3 regions of the Filimonas effusa genome follow, and region 2 is predicted to be linked to each of the others. Evidence: riboswitches for the same ligand, from Rfam matches in the RefSeq annotation. Region 2 holds a riboswitch; each other region holds the start of a gene.
What was found. Region 2 has a riboswitch for cobalamin ahead of ESB13_RS16595 (DUF5074 domain-containing protein). Riboswitches for the same ligand answer to the same signal wherever they lie in the genome.
Positions count from the first base shown of each region.

Region 1 (5,642 bases), on a different contig from region 2:
GCTACAGTGAAAAAGCAGATACCATGTTCGCTGCCTTACTGGTGAAATAGGTAGTAGTCCCTTAGCTCCACCGTGATTACTCCTTATGTATTATTCAATGCTAGAATCTTTTGCACATTATTTTCTAATGACAAATCCCAGTACCACCATTTATGAGGAATGTTTTTTTCCTTCAAAAACCTACGTTGATAGGCAATTTTAAACAAGCTCAGAAAAATACGCAGCACCTTTAATAATTCAGGTTCGGGCAGTTCCGCCAATTTTTGAAGATTATGACTAGCCACCCCCTTTTTGATCAGAATACAAGGGGTAAAAGTCGGTTTTAGCTTGCTATTCAATATAGCAGTCTCTGCATCGCTATCCTGTGGCTTTGACTGTCCAATTAAGCCTATCATCCCTTTTAAGTAGTTTCGCTTTTGCGTTAAATCATTCAACATAAATCGATCGAGCAGCTCTTTGTCGGAAATTAAGCCTTGACCATATTTATTAATCAAAATAACATCATCTATTTTCATAATCAACGTGGATTAATTGTTATATGTGGCCTATTGGGCAATAATGGTGGTTGATGCAGATCAATACTACGAGGCATATTATCTAAAATAGAACGAGAACCAGGTAAGGAATTTTTAATCTTTTTCCACTCACTATTTTTAAGTGCTGGTATTACATAGTCCCAGTCTGAATAAGCTCCTGCCTGCCCCGAAGCCCTGCTGCCGACAACTGTAATTGGCTTATTTATTCTTGTTGCCGCATTTTGAATTCTAAGCCACTCGCTTTCAGAAAGCCCACTCGTAACCTGCAATCCTTCGCTTGCAGCAGCTGCCATGGCCTTGCTTGATACAGTAAATCTAAGCATACCGTAGAACCCACTAACTGTATAAGCAACGTTCATTACAGTGTTCAATGCATAAGCAAATGGTACAGTCTTTTGATATGCTATCGCAGATTTTACGCCAATATCTCCATTTTTAGCTGCATAATATTTTAGCAACCAATCAGGCGCATTCGCAGCCAATGCATAACGATCGTCAAGATACCCTTCCATATTATGACCGCCGCTCCGATAATATGTCTTCGGATTATTAAGTTCCAGGGTTGCAGTTTCAGAAGCTCTGGTTGTATTTCCATTCTCATCAATAATAACATTGACATTTGTAATTCTGAATACATCATCTCCCTCGGCAGCAGCGATAGCAATATCCCCTCTTCTGGTGATTACGTCCGGAATCCTCCTGGATGGAAAATTATCTAACCCGCTTTTTATTACACCTCCAGCTTTTCTTGTTGTTGTACGGGTAATATTAATCGTATCACTTCCATCAGGATCGATATTTATAATTGGATTGCCTCCGAAAGATAAGTAAGGAGATTCATATGCTTTAAAGATAGGATCAGAATTCCAGCGGCGGCCTATTCTTGCATCATACTCCCAAAATAATGCAGTATAGCTATTCTCGTTAATTTCTTTGCTACTTTCTTGACCATTAAATCCGTACCTATACCCCTCAATATTATAATTCCTCCCAGGCTGTATCATCCCAAAAGGATAATAATCCTGTGCCGATACTACATCTGCAATATAGTACTCAATCGTTGTGCCGTTACTACTAACAGGCACCTTTCTGTCTGTCAGAGTTGTTACCACATTACTTAAGTGATTTGTTAGTTCATATCGCTTGTCGCCACGGATAGTTGCATAAGAATAGCTTACCCCAAGTCCTGACAGGTAACTATAGCATCCTTCCTGGCTGCTATATTCTAACTGTACCGCCTTCAAAAGCGCCGCTTCATCTGGCGCAATATTACCTTCCACCTGCTTATCCAGTTCATCCAACTCCTCGTATAGTAGCCTTAACCTCTCCTGCGTTTTCCGGTAAGATGCCTGATGATATTGTTTCAAACTATGAACTGATTGTTTCCGCTGCAGCGCCTGCACTTCCTTCAGCAGCCACTGGTGCCGTCGTTCCTGCCAAACCCGGTACAATTCAAAAGGATTGATCCGCTGTTCCGTCAGCAAAGCGCTATTTACCAGTTTCAGACTGTCGGTTACTTTTCCCCACCTGTCATAAATACGCAACATCGCATCTGTACGCCGTAGCGACATCATTGGCCACTTAGCTAACGGGTCAGCAGCATAAAAAAGTGTACTGTCCTTTCGCTTTAGCATAGCCCCTAGTAGCCGCCGGTCTGTGATAGGTGTACTCCTATCAGCAACTCTATTATAACGCATCTGCACGATAGCCCGCTGCAATGCCAATGCTTTCTGCTCTTGCTCTAATGCCTGTATAACATCCGGCATACCCTCACTTTTCAGTGATATCCGCTCTTCTCTAATGCCAGAACCATGCAAGTTCTTGCTTCCAGAAAGCGATAATAAGCGCAACTTTAGCTTTATATCCTCTATACAACGCCAAATGCTATCCAGCCTGTTGCGGTACCAGCCAAACACATCCGTCGTACCATCTACCAGACTTGCATAATCATGCGCCGTTAACACCGTCGAATCAAATAATCGCCCATAGGTATTAAATAAATACAAACTATGCGAAACCTCGTTTACCACCGCCATATTAATGAAGCCGGAAATCTGTCGGTTGCCCCACACGCGCCATCCGGCTCTCTGCGCTACAGCATTCTTCAGGTAAATATGCACATTAGGATCGCTTTCCATCCGAAACGACTGCGCATCAACTCTCCGAACAAATAACGAAACAATAAGAAATACAATAAGTAAAAATAACAGGTAGTTTCCCCGGAACAGGTGAGCATTTAGCTGGTGGCGATAGGTTGTCATGAATTAGGTTTGGGTTGCCCTAATTTACCACTTATAAAAAGGATTTACAAGTGAAAATTACCGGCTAACCTCAAATCAGCGTCCTGCATTTCAGGGAAGAATGCCGATAATTCTTCCAGTCCATAGGTTAGCCCTGATGTCCCCCTATCTCTAAAATACCCCATGAGCTATAAAAAACACCCACTGGCTCCCATATATTCCAATCACATCCACAGGCAACCCATTTGCGAAGAAATACGCTTTAAACCTATACACGCAGTATATAAAATGAGTATGCCTATTAGTAGTTGTTGTTTACAGCAACTACTAATAGGCATAGCCCAGTCTTTTTATGTCACAATTTACAGGTTATTTTGAACCCATGGTTTGTAGCCTCTGTCGCCACCAATCTGCAACTCTTTAATAAAAATCAATATTTTGTAGTATTTTCACGGCGCAAATGGTTCTTAGCATAAATTTCACGATGTTAGGATTAATAGGGAATCAGGTGTAAATCCTGAACAGACCCGCTACTGTAAGTTCTATAACAACACTTTGACAATCTGTTCGCCACTGTTTTTAGTGAATAAAAATGGGAAGGCCGTCTAAAGTGAGAATAAGTCAGGAGACCTGCCACTGCACATATTTTTTTAAAGCTTTCGAGGATGGGGCTTTGAATACAACCTGAGCTGAAGCTATTCAGTATCTATTTGTTTTCGTATGTCAATCGGTAAGCTGTCTGAAATCAATTATTGATGGATCATTCAGAGGCATTGAAGACGCTGGCAGCAGTGTTTTTGACAGTTATTGGTATGAACCTGTACGCGCAACAAACCGGGCGGGATTCTATACGTATGGATACCAGCGTGGTTAAAACGTTGCCGCATGTTACTATCTCCACATCGGGGTATAAAGAAGTTATTCCTTCGCAAAGGCTGGCTGGTGCGCATTTGAAAAGTTTAAACAGTTTTTCTGTTGCCGATGCGATCCGTTATTTTGCCGGGGTGCAGGTAAAGGATTATGGGGGAATAGGCGGGCTGAAAACGGTAGATATACGCAGTATGGGTACCAATCATATGGGCGTATTTTATGATGGCATTCAGTTGGGAAATGCTCAAAACGGGCAGGTGGATCTTGGGAAGTTTTCGATGGATAATATAGAATCCATTTCTCTTTATAACGGGCAGAAAAGCGAGATATTTCAACCTGCCAAAGATTATGGTTCATCCGGTTCTATTTACCTGCGGAGCAGGAAGCCGGTATTTGACTCTTTAAAAAGAACAAATTTTAAAGGTGTATTTAAAACGGGTTCGTTTGACCTGGTCAATCCTTCTTTATTGCTTGAGCAAAAGTTAACGAAAAACATAAACTATTCTTTAAGTGGTGAATATGTGAAGTCTTCCGGCCGCTATCCTTTCCGTTACAGAAGGGTGTTTCATGAGTCGGGCAATGTAGCCTGGGATACTACTGCTATCAGGGAAAATGGTGATATCGATGCGAAGCGGGTTGAAAGCGGGCTGTATGGCAATATCAACCGTGGATGGTGGAACGTGAAAGGGTATTTCTATCATTCAGAAAGAGGCATACCCGGCGCCATCGTCAATAATGTGTGGAAGCGTTCTCAAAGGCAGTGGGACCGGAACTTCTTTTTGCAGGGCTCTTTTCAGAAGAATATTGTGAATGGTTACGATATACAGGTGAATGCAAAGTATGCCAACGACTATATGCGTTACCTGAACCCTGATACGACCTTAATGTATATCGATAACAATTTCCGTCAGCGGGAGTGGTATGCTTCTGTTGCGAATAAATATAGTTTGTCGAAGAAGGTTGATCTTAATTTGTCGACAGATTTCCAGTATAACACACTTCATTCTAACCTGGATGGATTTGTTTTTCCAAAGCGGTTTACATCACTTGTTTCATTAGCAGGAGCAGCAGACCTGGGGGCGTTTAAAATGCAGGCAAGTGTTTTAGGTACGTTTGTTCATGAGCGTATTACCAGGGGGAACACTTCTGTTGGTGACTCTGCAGTAGCGGCGCCTTCGAGGAATGAAGTGACACCGGCAGTGTTTGTGTCGTACAAGCCTTTTCGGAAAGTTGATTTGAACATCAGGGCCTTCTATAAGAATATATTCCGGATGCCCACTTTCAATGACCTGTATTATACCGATATCGGCAATATTAGTCTGAAGCCGGAATTTACACATCAATACAATATTGGCTTTTTATATCGCATAAACCGGCCAAGTTCTTTTTTATGTGACTGGCAGCTACAATCGGATGTTTATTATAACAAGGTTACGGATAAGATCGTTGCCGTTCTCAAAGGGAATAGCATGTACCGCTGGATGATCATGAATATCGGGAAAGTGGAGATAAAGGGTGTGGATGTGGTGGCTAATCAGACCTTTCGGTTTCCGGGGAATGTTTTATTGAATGTAAGGGCTGGTTATACTTATCAAAAGGCGCAGGACATGACGGAATCTAAAAATCCTGAAATACAGAAGTTGACTTATGGCGGCCAGATCGCTTATATTCCCTGGCATAGCGGTTCGCTTATATCGAGCCTGCAATATCAAACATGGCGGCTGAACTACAGTTTTATTTATGTAGGCAAGCGTTATCATAATTCCGCCAATATACCTGAGAACTATGAGCAGCCCTGGTATACCAGTGACCTGTCGGCGTCGAAGGAGATTAAACTTAACAGGTGTCGGTTTAAAGTTGCCGGTGAGCTCAATAACGTGTTCAGCCAGGATTATGATGTGGTGTATAATTACCCGATGCCGAAACGAAATTTCAAAATCATTTTATCTGTTGAGCTATGAGAAAGTATTCATTGTTCATCATAGTGTTACTGTTG
Region 1 is NZ_SDHZ01000001.1:2,821,406-2,827,047, reverse strand. It holds gene ESB13_RS10675 (RsmB/NOP family class I SAM-dependent RNA methyltransferase) at 1-50, shown strand, start outside; gene ESB13_RS10670 (DUF5958 family protein) at 84-515, opposite strand; gene ESB13_RS10665 (RHS repeat domain-containing protein) at 518-2,797, opposite strand; cobalamin riboswitch at 3,221-3,428, shown strand; gene ESB13_RS10660 (TonB-dependent receptor) at 3,532-5,607, shown strand; gene ESB13_RS10655 (YncE family protein) at 5,604-5,642, shown strand, end outside.
Region 1: it holds a riboswitch for cobalamin, as region 2 does, so the genes downstream of both, ESB13_RS10660 (TonB-dependent receptor) here and ESB13_RS16595 (DUF5074 domain-containing protein) in region 2, are expected to answer to the same signal.

Region 2 (5,642 bases):
TCTCTTCCATGGTCGACGACCTTGCTTTCCGCCAGAATGTCGATGCCTCCGAAGAAGAGATAGAAGCCGTGATCCACAAGATCCAGCAGTTCGATCCCCCCGGTATTTGCGCCCGCAATCTCCAGGAATGCCTCCTGTTACAACTGAAAAGACAGCTTGCCGGCGGAAAAGAGGTGAGCCTCGCCATCCAGGTGCTCGATAAATACTTCGAAGAGTTCACAAAAAAACACTACGAAAAAATCCAGAGAGGCCTCAACCTTAACGACGACCAGCTTCGCGATGTCATCAATGCCATCATTAAGCTCAATCCCAAACCAGGCGGAAACCTCGGTGAGATCAATAAGGCGGAGAGTTACGTGGTGCCCGATTTCTTTATCCTTAACTCCGGCGGCAAACTCGAACTCTCCCTCAATGCCAAAAACGCTCCAGACCTCCGCATCAGCGAAGGTTATCGCGATATGCTCCGTGAATACGACAAAGGGGCTAAAAAAGATAAACGCCAGAAAGAAGCGGTCATGTTCATCAAACAGAAGATCGACTCGGCCAAATGGTTCATCGATATGATCAAGCAGCGGCAACATACCCTGCTCAGTACCATGAACGCAATTATGGAATACCAGCGCGAATTCTTCCTCACAGGCGATGAAACTAACCTTAAACCAATGATCCTCAAAGATATAGCAGAGGTTACAGGGCTCGATATCTCTACCGTGAGCCGCGTGGCAAACAGCAAATTCGTTCAAACTGAATTCGGAACCTATCGCCTTAAATTCTTCTTCAGCGAATCGCTTAGCACCGAAAGTGGTGAAGAAGTGAGTACCCGCGAAGTCAAGAAAATACTCAGCGATCTCATCGAAGGCGAAGACAAACGTAAACCACTCAGCGACGAAAGGCTTACTGAGCTCCTTCAGGAAAAAGGATATAATATTGCACGTCGTACCGTTGCCAAATACCGGGAACAGCTCAATATTCCCGTAGCGCGTTTGCGAAAAGAATTATAAAACAGGAAAACGGCCTCTACGCGGCTGTTTTCCCTAAAGTATATTCCGGTTGTATCCGGCCCAATTGAATATAATGTCTGATAATCAAACTGTTACAACGCAGCCCATGCCGGTTAAATTACTGGCAAAACTGGTGTCCTATCTTTTCCACCCGCTGTTTATACCTACTTTCGTTTTTTTATGGCTGCTTTTTCGCTTTCCCTACGAATTTGCAGGCATTTCCCCCGTCGCAGTGCGTTACAGGATCTTTAGCGTCTTCTGGATGACAGCCTTCTTCCCCGCATTTGCCGTATTGCTGCTATGGCGACTTAAATTCATCAATAGCATTATGCTGCGTACGCCTAAAGACAGGATCGTGCCATATATGATCACAATGTTCTTTTACTGGTGGATGTGGTATCTCAGCCGCAATTTCACCGATCAGCCAATAGTGATCAAATGCTTCTATCTGGGTATCTTCTTAACAACAGTAGCCGGTTTGGTCGTTAATAACTTCCTGAAGATCAGTATGCACGCTATGGGGGCGGCAGGCGCAATGGCTTTCGTTATCCTTACCTGTTTTACTTACGGCATGCACTTGGGCGCAGATATTTCTGTTGCTGTAGTGGCTACCGGCCTTATTTGTACAGCCAGGCTGGCGCTGAGCGAACACGCTGCTGCAGAGGTCTATATAGGACTACTGGCAGGGGTTACCTGCCAGTTTATTGCGTACTATTTTACTATGATTTTCTGATCAAAAAGCTTGCTTATCCCTTGGCAGCGTCCGCTAAGGGTGATGCCTCCTGGGCGGCTATAGGCTGTTGCGCGATAGCAGGTTTTAAAGCAGGCCACATGAAGTTGGCATTCAATATCTTGGAGCTGCGCTGATACCAGTTGTCATTATGATAGATAAAGAAGCAACTGCCACCTTTGATCGTATTGATAATATCTTTATGCTCAGAATAAGAAACTGCAGGGCAGCCATAACTTCTGCCCATAGCACTTTCGCAACGGCTGGCATTTACATAAGTGCTGCCATGCATTACAATATCACGCATACGTACATTGTCGTTAATGCCTTTTTCCATTCCATCAAAACGCATGCTGTAACCGGCTTTGCCTGTATAGGTCTCGGCGGTGATCATGAAGCCCAGCGAGCTTTTGTGTGAACTGTTCAGGTTCGAAAAACTTGTAGCATATTCTCCGCCGGAATTACGGCCATGTGATACATAGGTATTGAATAATACCCTGGAATGAGCGATATCTATAACGTATAAACGCTTTTTGGTACTGCTCTGGCTCATATCTACAATTGATAACAGGTCTGGTTTCGCCAGTTGACCTTTTTCCAGCAGATACTGATAACCCTTATAGGCCTTGAAAAAAGCCTCACGGCTTAAGCCATTACTGTCTAAACCTAAACGGGTATAGATGGAATCAGAAAGCCGGCGGGCTGGAACCGCATTAGCATTGTCGGGTAATAGGGAGGGGAATTTTTTTCCGTCATTGTCATTCGCACGGTGGGCACTTGTAAACGCAATAGATGTAAAAGCACACACACACACAGCTACCGCAAACACTACTTTTTTCATCGAGTTCTTTCCTTTTTAGTTGGGGTGGTTATTGAATTATTACGACATACTATTAATGCTCAGAATGGTAAATTTATTGCAGTTCTTCATAATATTTTAAGATTTTGCCCACTGTTTATGGATTTTTAACGCCATTCCTCCCTTCCCTTAACAATTCCCGGGTTTTATGACATTCCTCAAACAATTCCCTACATTTGCCGCCGCTTTTGGTTTCCCGCTTCCAACGGGAATTAAAAGGGAACCCGGTGTAAATCCGGGGCTGTCCCGCAGCTGTAAGTTTTCAGGTAAGATCCACTTTTACCACTGCCGTACTCCATACCACTGTGACCCATGTCACGGGAAGGTCACCCGGCAGAGAAAATGAGCCAGAAGACCTGCCTTTAGCAACTTGGATTCAACGCTTCCGGGGATTGAAGCATGAATGATTGAAGAGCATAAACGCTTTCTCACATTTTATGGTATAAATGGCTGTAATGACAGTATAGCACAGTAGTCGCTATACCTCACCAGGTTATAGTTGCCCCATAGCATTGTTTCTGCCAGTCCTGTCTTAAACCAAAATGGATATAATGAAAACAATGTCTCGCTCATGGAGCCGGTTGGCGCTCTGCCTGCTCGCAATCCCTGTACTCCTGTTCTCCTGTCAAAAAGACGATACGCCCGCTCAAATCGGTAAATATCAGGACGGCTTCTTTATCATCAATGAAGGCTGGTATGGCCACGAAACCGGCACCGTTTACTTCTACGACCACCGGGGCGACTCTCTCCGGGCTAATATTTATCAGGCCGAAAATCCCGATAAAGTATTGGGTACCATTACCTCCACCCTCCAATACGCTACTATTTTCAATAATAAAATGTACATGGTGGTAAAAGTGGGTGGCCCTCTCGTAGTAGTTAACCCCGCTACCATGAAGGAAATCAACCGTATTGAACCCCTGCCGGGCAACAATGGCGTCTCTTTCCTCGGCCTCAACGACGACCAGGGATTGTTAGGTACCACAAATGGCCTCTATCTCTTAGGATTATCCCCGCTTTCTCTTGGCGCCAAAGTAACCGAAATCACCGGCGCTATCGGCGATATGGTTAAAACGGGCGCGTATCTCTTTGTCGGTTCGCAGAAAACCGGCCTCGTAGTCCTGAATAACAATACATTCAGTACCGTCAAATCTTTTGCAAACGTTCAAATGGGACCTGTTGTCTCTGGCGATGGCTCAGGTGTTTGGGCAATAGCTGGAAATAATTTGTTGAAGATCAACGCCCAAACCCTCACCGCCGATACGGTGAAACTTGCGTTCACCGCTGTTTCACCCTATGGCGCCTGGCGCTCTACCGCTATAACCAGCTCAACCAGGGAAAATGCAGTGTTCTACGCCGAAAACAAAAGCTTCACCGGCGCTACCAGGATCTATAAATATGTTGTGGGAAATACCGCTTCAGCCACTACCCCTTTTATCACATTACCCGAAGGCCAGTATTGCTATGGTAAAGCAGTGGCTTATAATAAGGCAGCCGACGAACTTATTGTCACTACACTTAATGGCGCCTATACAGGTAATATCAATAGGGTGCTTTTTTATAACGCCGCCACAGGTGAGCTCAAAAAAACATTGACGTATAACGGATGGCATTTCCCGGCAATGCCTGTGTTCTATTAGTAAATGTTTTGGGGCATAGGGGCAAACTCTTTTTGCCCTTCATTCGTATATGGCGGTATAAGTCGCGCTTCGTTAACCGGGGCGCACAGTAACCGTTTCATAAATAATTCTATTACTGGTATCGCTGCGCTCGTGCAGCACTGGCTGCACACGCCCAGCAGCCAGTTGATACCGGTAAAATGCAAATGATACTATAACGACTTCCTGACCTGGCTTAACAGTTCTTCTAATCCGTTCGTTTTTATCTCGTACATCGTCGCCAGCAACATTCCCAGCTTTCCCTTCGGAAACCCCTTCCGCTGAAACCACTCCAGGTACGATACCGGTAAATAACACAACACCGTATCCTTATACTTGCCAAATGGCATCTTCATCGTCACTAGCTCCTTTAATATTGAAGAGTCAGGCTGAAATATTTCCACGTAATAATTTGTTTTAAAATAGTATCTCTCAAGCTTATCTCTCTACAAACTTAACGCTTATAATAGATCTCTATGGTAGTAGTAGCTGCTGTTATAGCCTGAAAGACTATTGATCACGGCAGTCTTTACAATGAACAGGTAATACAATCTGGAACAGTACAACGGTCGGTTAAACGCATGTGAAAACACTACAACCTGTGCTAAGGCTTATTCCGAAACAAACTTGGATCTGGATAACTGGGATCAAGTTGAAAACTTGGGGGTGCTAATTGAATAACAGAAATAAAGAATAGGAAAGCTAAGGGCAAAAAAAAAGGCCTGAGTCTTAGACAAGACAGGCCGTTGCTAACCTATGAAAAACACCATCTTAAATCTCGTTATATAGAAAGTTTCTATTGTTTCGATTTGATACAGTAAAGTTACATTCTCTTTTGATCTGGCAAAATTAAAAATCACATAATTGTAGAAAATTTTCTAAAAAAGGGGTTAAATGTAAGCGCTTTTCCCTTCTGTTTTTTCTGTTTTTATGAGATTTGAAGCAGGGGTATCCTCTGAAACCCTTTGCTGTAAAGGGTTTTGGGGTGAAGTGCTATAAAAGGGCTACCGGACAGAACCCCGGGGTCCTTTTTTCCCGATTCGGACCAAATATTATTATAAAATACAGCTTTCCCTAATCCGTAAGTTTTTTTCCGCATCACGACCGCTCCCAAATGCCTGGTCCGCTAATTTTGGAATATTATAACATGAACCTAAGGCGCAGTGAAATAGAAATCTGGGATGCCTTTGTAGAAGGTCATAAGGCGGATTTTGAGTATTTATACAATACCTATTACGCCCATCTTCTGGCATATGCAGGAAAATTCCTGGACGACCCTGTACTGGTACAGGAGTGCATCCAGGACCTGTTTGTTAAACTATGGCATAATAGATCCAACCTCGGACGCCCCGCTTCAGTAAAGCATTACCTGCTGAAATCCCTTCGTAACCTGG
Region 2 is NZ_SDHZ01000002.1:1,330,363-1,336,004, reverse strand. It holds gene rpoN (RNA polymerase factor sigma-54) at 1-1,001, shown strand, start outside; gene ESB13_RS16605 (hypothetical protein) at 1,075-1,734, shown strand; gene ESB13_RS16600 (murein L,D-transpeptidase catalytic domain family protein) at 1,748-2,572, opposite strand; cobalamin riboswitch at 2,763-2,968, shown strand; gene ESB13_RS16595 (DUF5074 domain-containing protein) at 3,142-4,230, shown strand; gene ESB13_RS16590 (DUF3820 family protein) at 4,422-4,652, opposite strand; gene ESB13_RS16585 (RNA polymerase sigma factor) at 5,396-5,642, shown strand, end outside.

Region 3 (5,642 bases), on a different contig from region 2:
TTAACGGGCAGCTCGTATTTATGTAGTTCCTCTATATAAAAATGCTCTTTGATCAACACCTCTATCTGCTGCCTGTTCTCAGGCGTCAGCCATACATCGGCCAGGGCTATTTTTTCTTTGTCGTTTATAATAAGATCGTACAGGTTCATAATTACATCGATAAATTTTTAAGCAAAGGCTTAATGAGACGGCGTGTGGTTGGCAGCACTGGGAACAGTGATTTCTTTTCCAATCACCACATTGCTGAATATAACTTGTTCGGCATTGGTGAAGCTTATCGCTGTACCGCAGGAATCAATCTTTATATTGGAGAACTGAATATTCGACACCTTTTTGGTGGGATAGCCCTGGATCACCAATCCCGCGTTGGTGGCTGTTGTAAACTTTACGTTATCCAGGTAAACATTGCGGATATCCGTTTCATACCCCTTGCCTTCGCCATGATAGAAAGAGGTAATAAAAACCGCATCTTCCACCTCACCGAACGTGACATCGTTTACATAAATATCTCTGATAAAACCGCCCCGATCGGGATTCGACTTCAGATAGATACCACGTTTGCAATAACCGCCATAGGTACAGTTTTCAACGAATACGTTTTGTACGCCGGCAGACATTTCACTTCCTATCACCAGGCCATGCAGCCCTTTAAACCTGCTGTTGCGTATAATGATATTCTCCGAAGGTATGGCCGTTAACCTGCCTTCCTGATCCCGGCCGGCTTTGACAGCCACATTATCATCGGCATTATTGAAGTCGATATCTTCTATCAGTATGTTCCTGGAGTACTCCGGATCGAAGCCGTCGTTGTTTTTATTGAAGGCATTGAACTTCACTTTTCTTGCGATGATGTTTTCCGACTTCAGGAAATGTACGGTCCAGAATGGTGAGTTTTGAATGGTGACACCTTCTACCAGGATGTTTTTGCATTCAAAGAACTGGATCAGTTGCGGGCGCAGGTAATGGCCTTTTCCGAACTGGCGTTGGGATACGGGAACGCCGCTATGATTCATCTCCCTGCTCAGTTGCTGATCCGGCTTCTGAAGGTCGTACCATTTAGCGAAGCCTTCCTTTCCATTACCATCTATAGTTCCTTCGCCGGTGATAGCAATGTTCTCCGCCTGGTAAGCATAAATGAGTGGGCTGTAGTTGTAAAGAAAGGTGCCTTCCCAGCTTGTTGGAACGGCGGGAAGATAATGATCGGGATTGGTTCCAAAAACGAGTTTTGCCCCCTTTGCGAGGTCTATAGCGGTATTACTTACCATATGAATGGGACCGTTCACGATATAAATGCCGGAAGGGACCATGATGCGGCCGCCACCTTTCTTTTTACAGGCGGCGATGGCTTTATCGAAAGCCGGCTTACAATTGGTCATGGAATCGCCCCTGGCGCCAAAATCCGTTAACCGGAAGGTATTGGGAGAGAGTTTGGGAGGAACGATATTCTTCAGGATCTCATCACGTTTTTCTGTCCTTGTCAAACCCTGGGACCTGCCGTTGATACAAGCTACAAAACAAGAAACGAAGAGAATGGCTATGTTATAAAACTTCATCAGACCTTTATTAAGCTGTGTTGGGTTATAAAGCCGTTTACCTTAGAAACAGCCGCTGCGCGGCCGAAATTAAACCGATTTTAGGTATTTTCCACCGGATGCAGGCAAAAGCGGCAGGTCATTCAGTTAACCTTTATGTTATATCTGGTTCAGATCTTTGTTATTAAATGCTGTAAACCTAAACCGTTTGGTTCTGCATCATTAGATTTGCAGCCCGCCGGCGCCAAGCACGCGTTTGCGGGTAAACGTTTATAGCTCTAACACCTAACAATTATGACATTTTCTGAATACGTTGCCTATTTCCAGGATATAGTAGCCAAAGAAAGTACTGAACTGGCTGCGCCTTACAATAACCCCGACTACTTTGATTATACAAAGCTGAACTGGCATAGGATGAACCGCTGGCTAAAAACCGGCGAGTTGTCTGAAGTATTGATTCAAAAGGTAAAAAGCATTGGTGCGCCGCAGCACTGGATACTGATCACGGAACCCTGGTGCGGCGATGCTGCCCATAGCGTTCCGTTTATAGAGCTGTTAAGCCGGGAAAACCCGCTCATCACGCTCAGTTACGAGTTAAGAGATAGTGAACCCCATCGAATTGAGAGCTATCTTACAAGGGGTGGAAAATCTATTCCCAAACTAGTTATCAAGAATACCGAGGGACATGACCTGGCCACCTGGGGACCCCGTCCGGCGGGATGCCAGGAGATCTACGACAGCCTGATGCAGGAGAAGGCCAGCTTCGACAAAGTAAAAGAAGAGATCCAGCACTGGTATAATAACAATAAGGGAGTAGCGATACAGGAAGAGCTGCTGCTGGTTTTTAATGACATGCAGTAAGCACAACCAAAAGGAGCAGATTGGTGCTGAGGCAGCTCCTGACTTGTGCGTTGCGGTAACGACAAAGTAGCTGCACAGTGCATCGAGACTGCTTTAAGCATAATTATGCTACCTAACTGAGATCCCCTATATTTGCTGCCGCTCTTTGCATACATATCAATCGGATATAGGTTTCCTTGACAGGAATTAATAAGGAACCGTGTGAAAATCACGGGCTGACGTGCAACTGTAAGTAACGTAAAGGTTTTACCAGGCAAATCCATTGTCCCCCAAAGGGATGAGAAGGAGGTAAAATGTTACAAGCCAGGAGACTTGCCTCTATCTTAATGACAAGCTTTCACGAAACAGGGCAAGTCGGGCATTGAACTTTATTCAAGATGGACAACCTATGTCCATGCCTACCCTCTTGTTCTCCTGTTTCCATATAGCTTGTGCTGTTAGCAAGTGCATATTTCATTGTTTCACGACTAAACAAAAAAGATGCAAACACACAATCTGGGTTACCCTCGTATTGGAAAACACAGGGAACTCAAAAAAGCCAATGAACAGTATTGGGCCGGGAAAATTCCAGCTCACCAGTTAGAACAAACTGCCAGAACGATCCGCTCCTACAACTGGCAACTACAAAAACAGGCAGGTATAGACTGGATACCCTGTAATGATTTCTCCTTCTATGACCATGTACTCGACACCTGCTTACTAACAGGCGCCATTCCAGAACGTTATCATACACTTATCGTAGATAAAAAACTAAATGACCTGGACCTGGCCTTCAGCATGGCGCGCGGTTACCAGAAAGAAGGTGTGGATATTACCGCCATGGAAATGACCAAGTGGCTCGACACGAACTATCACTATATCGTACCCGAATTCAAGGCCAACCAGAAGTTCAGTTTCTTTAACCAGAAGGTTGTAAAAGAGTTCCTGGAGGCAAATAAAGAAGGCATACAGGCGAAACCGGTATTGTTAGGGCCTATCTCTTTCCTCCTGCTAGGTAAAGAAAAAGAAGCCAATTTCAACAGGCTGGACCTGATAGACAACCTGCTGCCGGTTTACCTGGAAGTTCTGAAACAACTGGATCAGCATGAAGCTTATTATATACAACTCGATGAGCCCTGCCTGGCATTGGATCTGTCGGACAGAGAACGACAGACCTTTACAAAGGTTTACCAGAAAATAAAACAAACGCTGCCTCAACTGCATATCATTCTCAGCAGTTATTTCGAGTGTTATGGAAAGAATCTTTCTACCGTATTGAGTTTACCGGTTCACACGATACACCTGGACCTTGTGCGCTGCCCGGCGCAACTGGATGACATTCTTGCTACTGAATTCACGAAAAGCAGGACGCAGTTATCATTGGGTGTAGTAGATGGCAGGAACATCTGGAAAAACGACTTTTCACATTCACTTGCCATCATCAACAAAGCCGTTAATGCACTGGGTAAGGAACGAATATGGATAGCCCCCTCCTGCTCCCTGTTGCACAGTCCCTGTGACCTTGACCTGGAAACCAATGAAAAGGTGCTGACACCCGAGATCAAGCAGTGGATGGCTTTTGCAAAACAAAAACTGTATGAAGTAAATACGCTGCGGCAACTTGCCAACGGCAACAATTCTTCGGAATTGCAGGCAGCATTGGTACAAAATCAGCAATGTATCGCCAACAGGCAAACTTCTTCGCTGATACATAACCAGCCCGTTAAACAACGTGTAGCGGCGATCACGGAAAAGGATGCGCAGCGCATAAACAGCTTTAGCCTGCGTAAAGAAAAGCAGCATGCGGCGCTGGGACTTCCTTTATTTCCGACTACCACTATCGGTTCGTTTCCGCAAACCAAAGAAGTCAGGAACTGGCGTGCCAGGTGGAAGAAGGCTGAACTTACCGACGCTGAATACAACAAACTACTGAAGGACGAAACGGAGAAAGCGGTTCGCTGGCAGGAAGCGATAGGACTGGATGTATTGGTACATGGTGAGTTCGAGCGCAATGATATGGTTGAATACTTTGGTGAGCAGCTAGCCGGTTTTGTATTTACTGAAAACGGCTGGGTACAGAGTTATGGCAGCCGTTGCGTTAAACCACCGGTTATTTATGGCGATGTTCATCGCCCTGCTCCTATGACGGTGGCGTGGAGCAGTTATGCGCAATCACTTACAACAAAATGGATGAAAGGAATGCTTACCGGCCCTGTCACCATTTTACAATGGAGCTTTGTACGTAACGACCAACCCCGGAGCGAAACCTGTACGCAAATAGCGCTGGCGATTCGCGATGAAGTGGTGGACCTGGAAAAAGCAGGCATCAAAATCATCCAGATAGATGAGCCTGCCATACGGGAAGGTTTGCCACTGCGTAAAGAGAACTGGCAACAATACCTCGACTGGGCTGTACGTGCCTTCCGGGTATCGGCAAGTGGTGTACAGGACGATACACAGATACACACGCATATGTGTTATTCCGAATTCAATGACATCATACAGCATATCGCCGATATGGATGCAGATGTCATTACTATTGAAACATCGCGTTCACAAATGGAATTACTGGATGCTTTTGCTGCATTCCAATACCCTAATGAAATAGGGCCCGGTGTTTACGATATACATTCGCCACGCGTTCCTTCGAAAGCGGAAATGGTAAGCCTGATGGAAAAGGCCAGGGCTGTGGTTCCCACGGAACAACTTTGGGTAAACCCCGACTGCGGATTAAAGACCCGCGGATGGGATGAAACCAAGGCCGCATTAGAAGAAATGGTCAATGCTGCTGAAGAATTACGGCAGACTGTTCTACAGATTCAATAGACCTGAAAAGGGCTGACCTGATACAAATGGCCAGCCCTTTTTTTATGCGAAAACTATTTTCAGAAAAATACCCCTATCAATTAAAAAATAAATAAAATCATTTTAAAAATCCAAGGTTGAACAAATAACGTTTATATGAAAAAATCATATGAATGCAAAAAGTGTTATAACCCTTGCGGTATTTTCTGTGCTTTTATGTTTAGGCATTACCCTTCTTTCTTCCTGTAGTAAAAGTGATAACAATAACAACCACGGTCCCGATATTACATTCTGGGGCCTTACCAACAACAATCAACTGATACAGTTGAATGCCAGGAATGCAGGAACCACGCTGGCAACCATAAACGTAACAGGCCTTGCTACCAATGAAAAATTATTAAGTATCGATTTTCGTCCTGCTACAGGTCAGCTTTATGCATTAAGCAGCAATAGCCGGCTTTACAT
Region 3 is NZ_SDHZ01000001.1:2,289,441-2,295,082, forward strand. It holds gene ESB13_RS08475 (AAA family ATPase) at 1-149, opposite strand, end outside; gene ESB13_RS08480 (glycoside hydrolase family 28 protein) at 180-1,553, opposite strand; gene ESB13_RS08485 (thioredoxin family protein) at 1,827-2,393, shown strand; cobalamin riboswitch at 2,545-2,727, shown strand; gene metE (5-methyltetrahydropteroyltriglutamate--homocysteine S-methyltransferase) at 2,874-5,198, shown strand; gene ESB13_RS08495 (DUF4394 domain-containing protein) at 5,347-5,642, shown strand, end outside.
Region 3: it holds a riboswitch for cobalamin, as region 2 does, so the genes downstream of both, metE (5-methyltetrahydropteroyltriglutamate--homocysteine S-methyltransferase) here and ESB13_RS16595 (DUF5074 domain-containing protein) in region 2, are expected to answer to the same signal.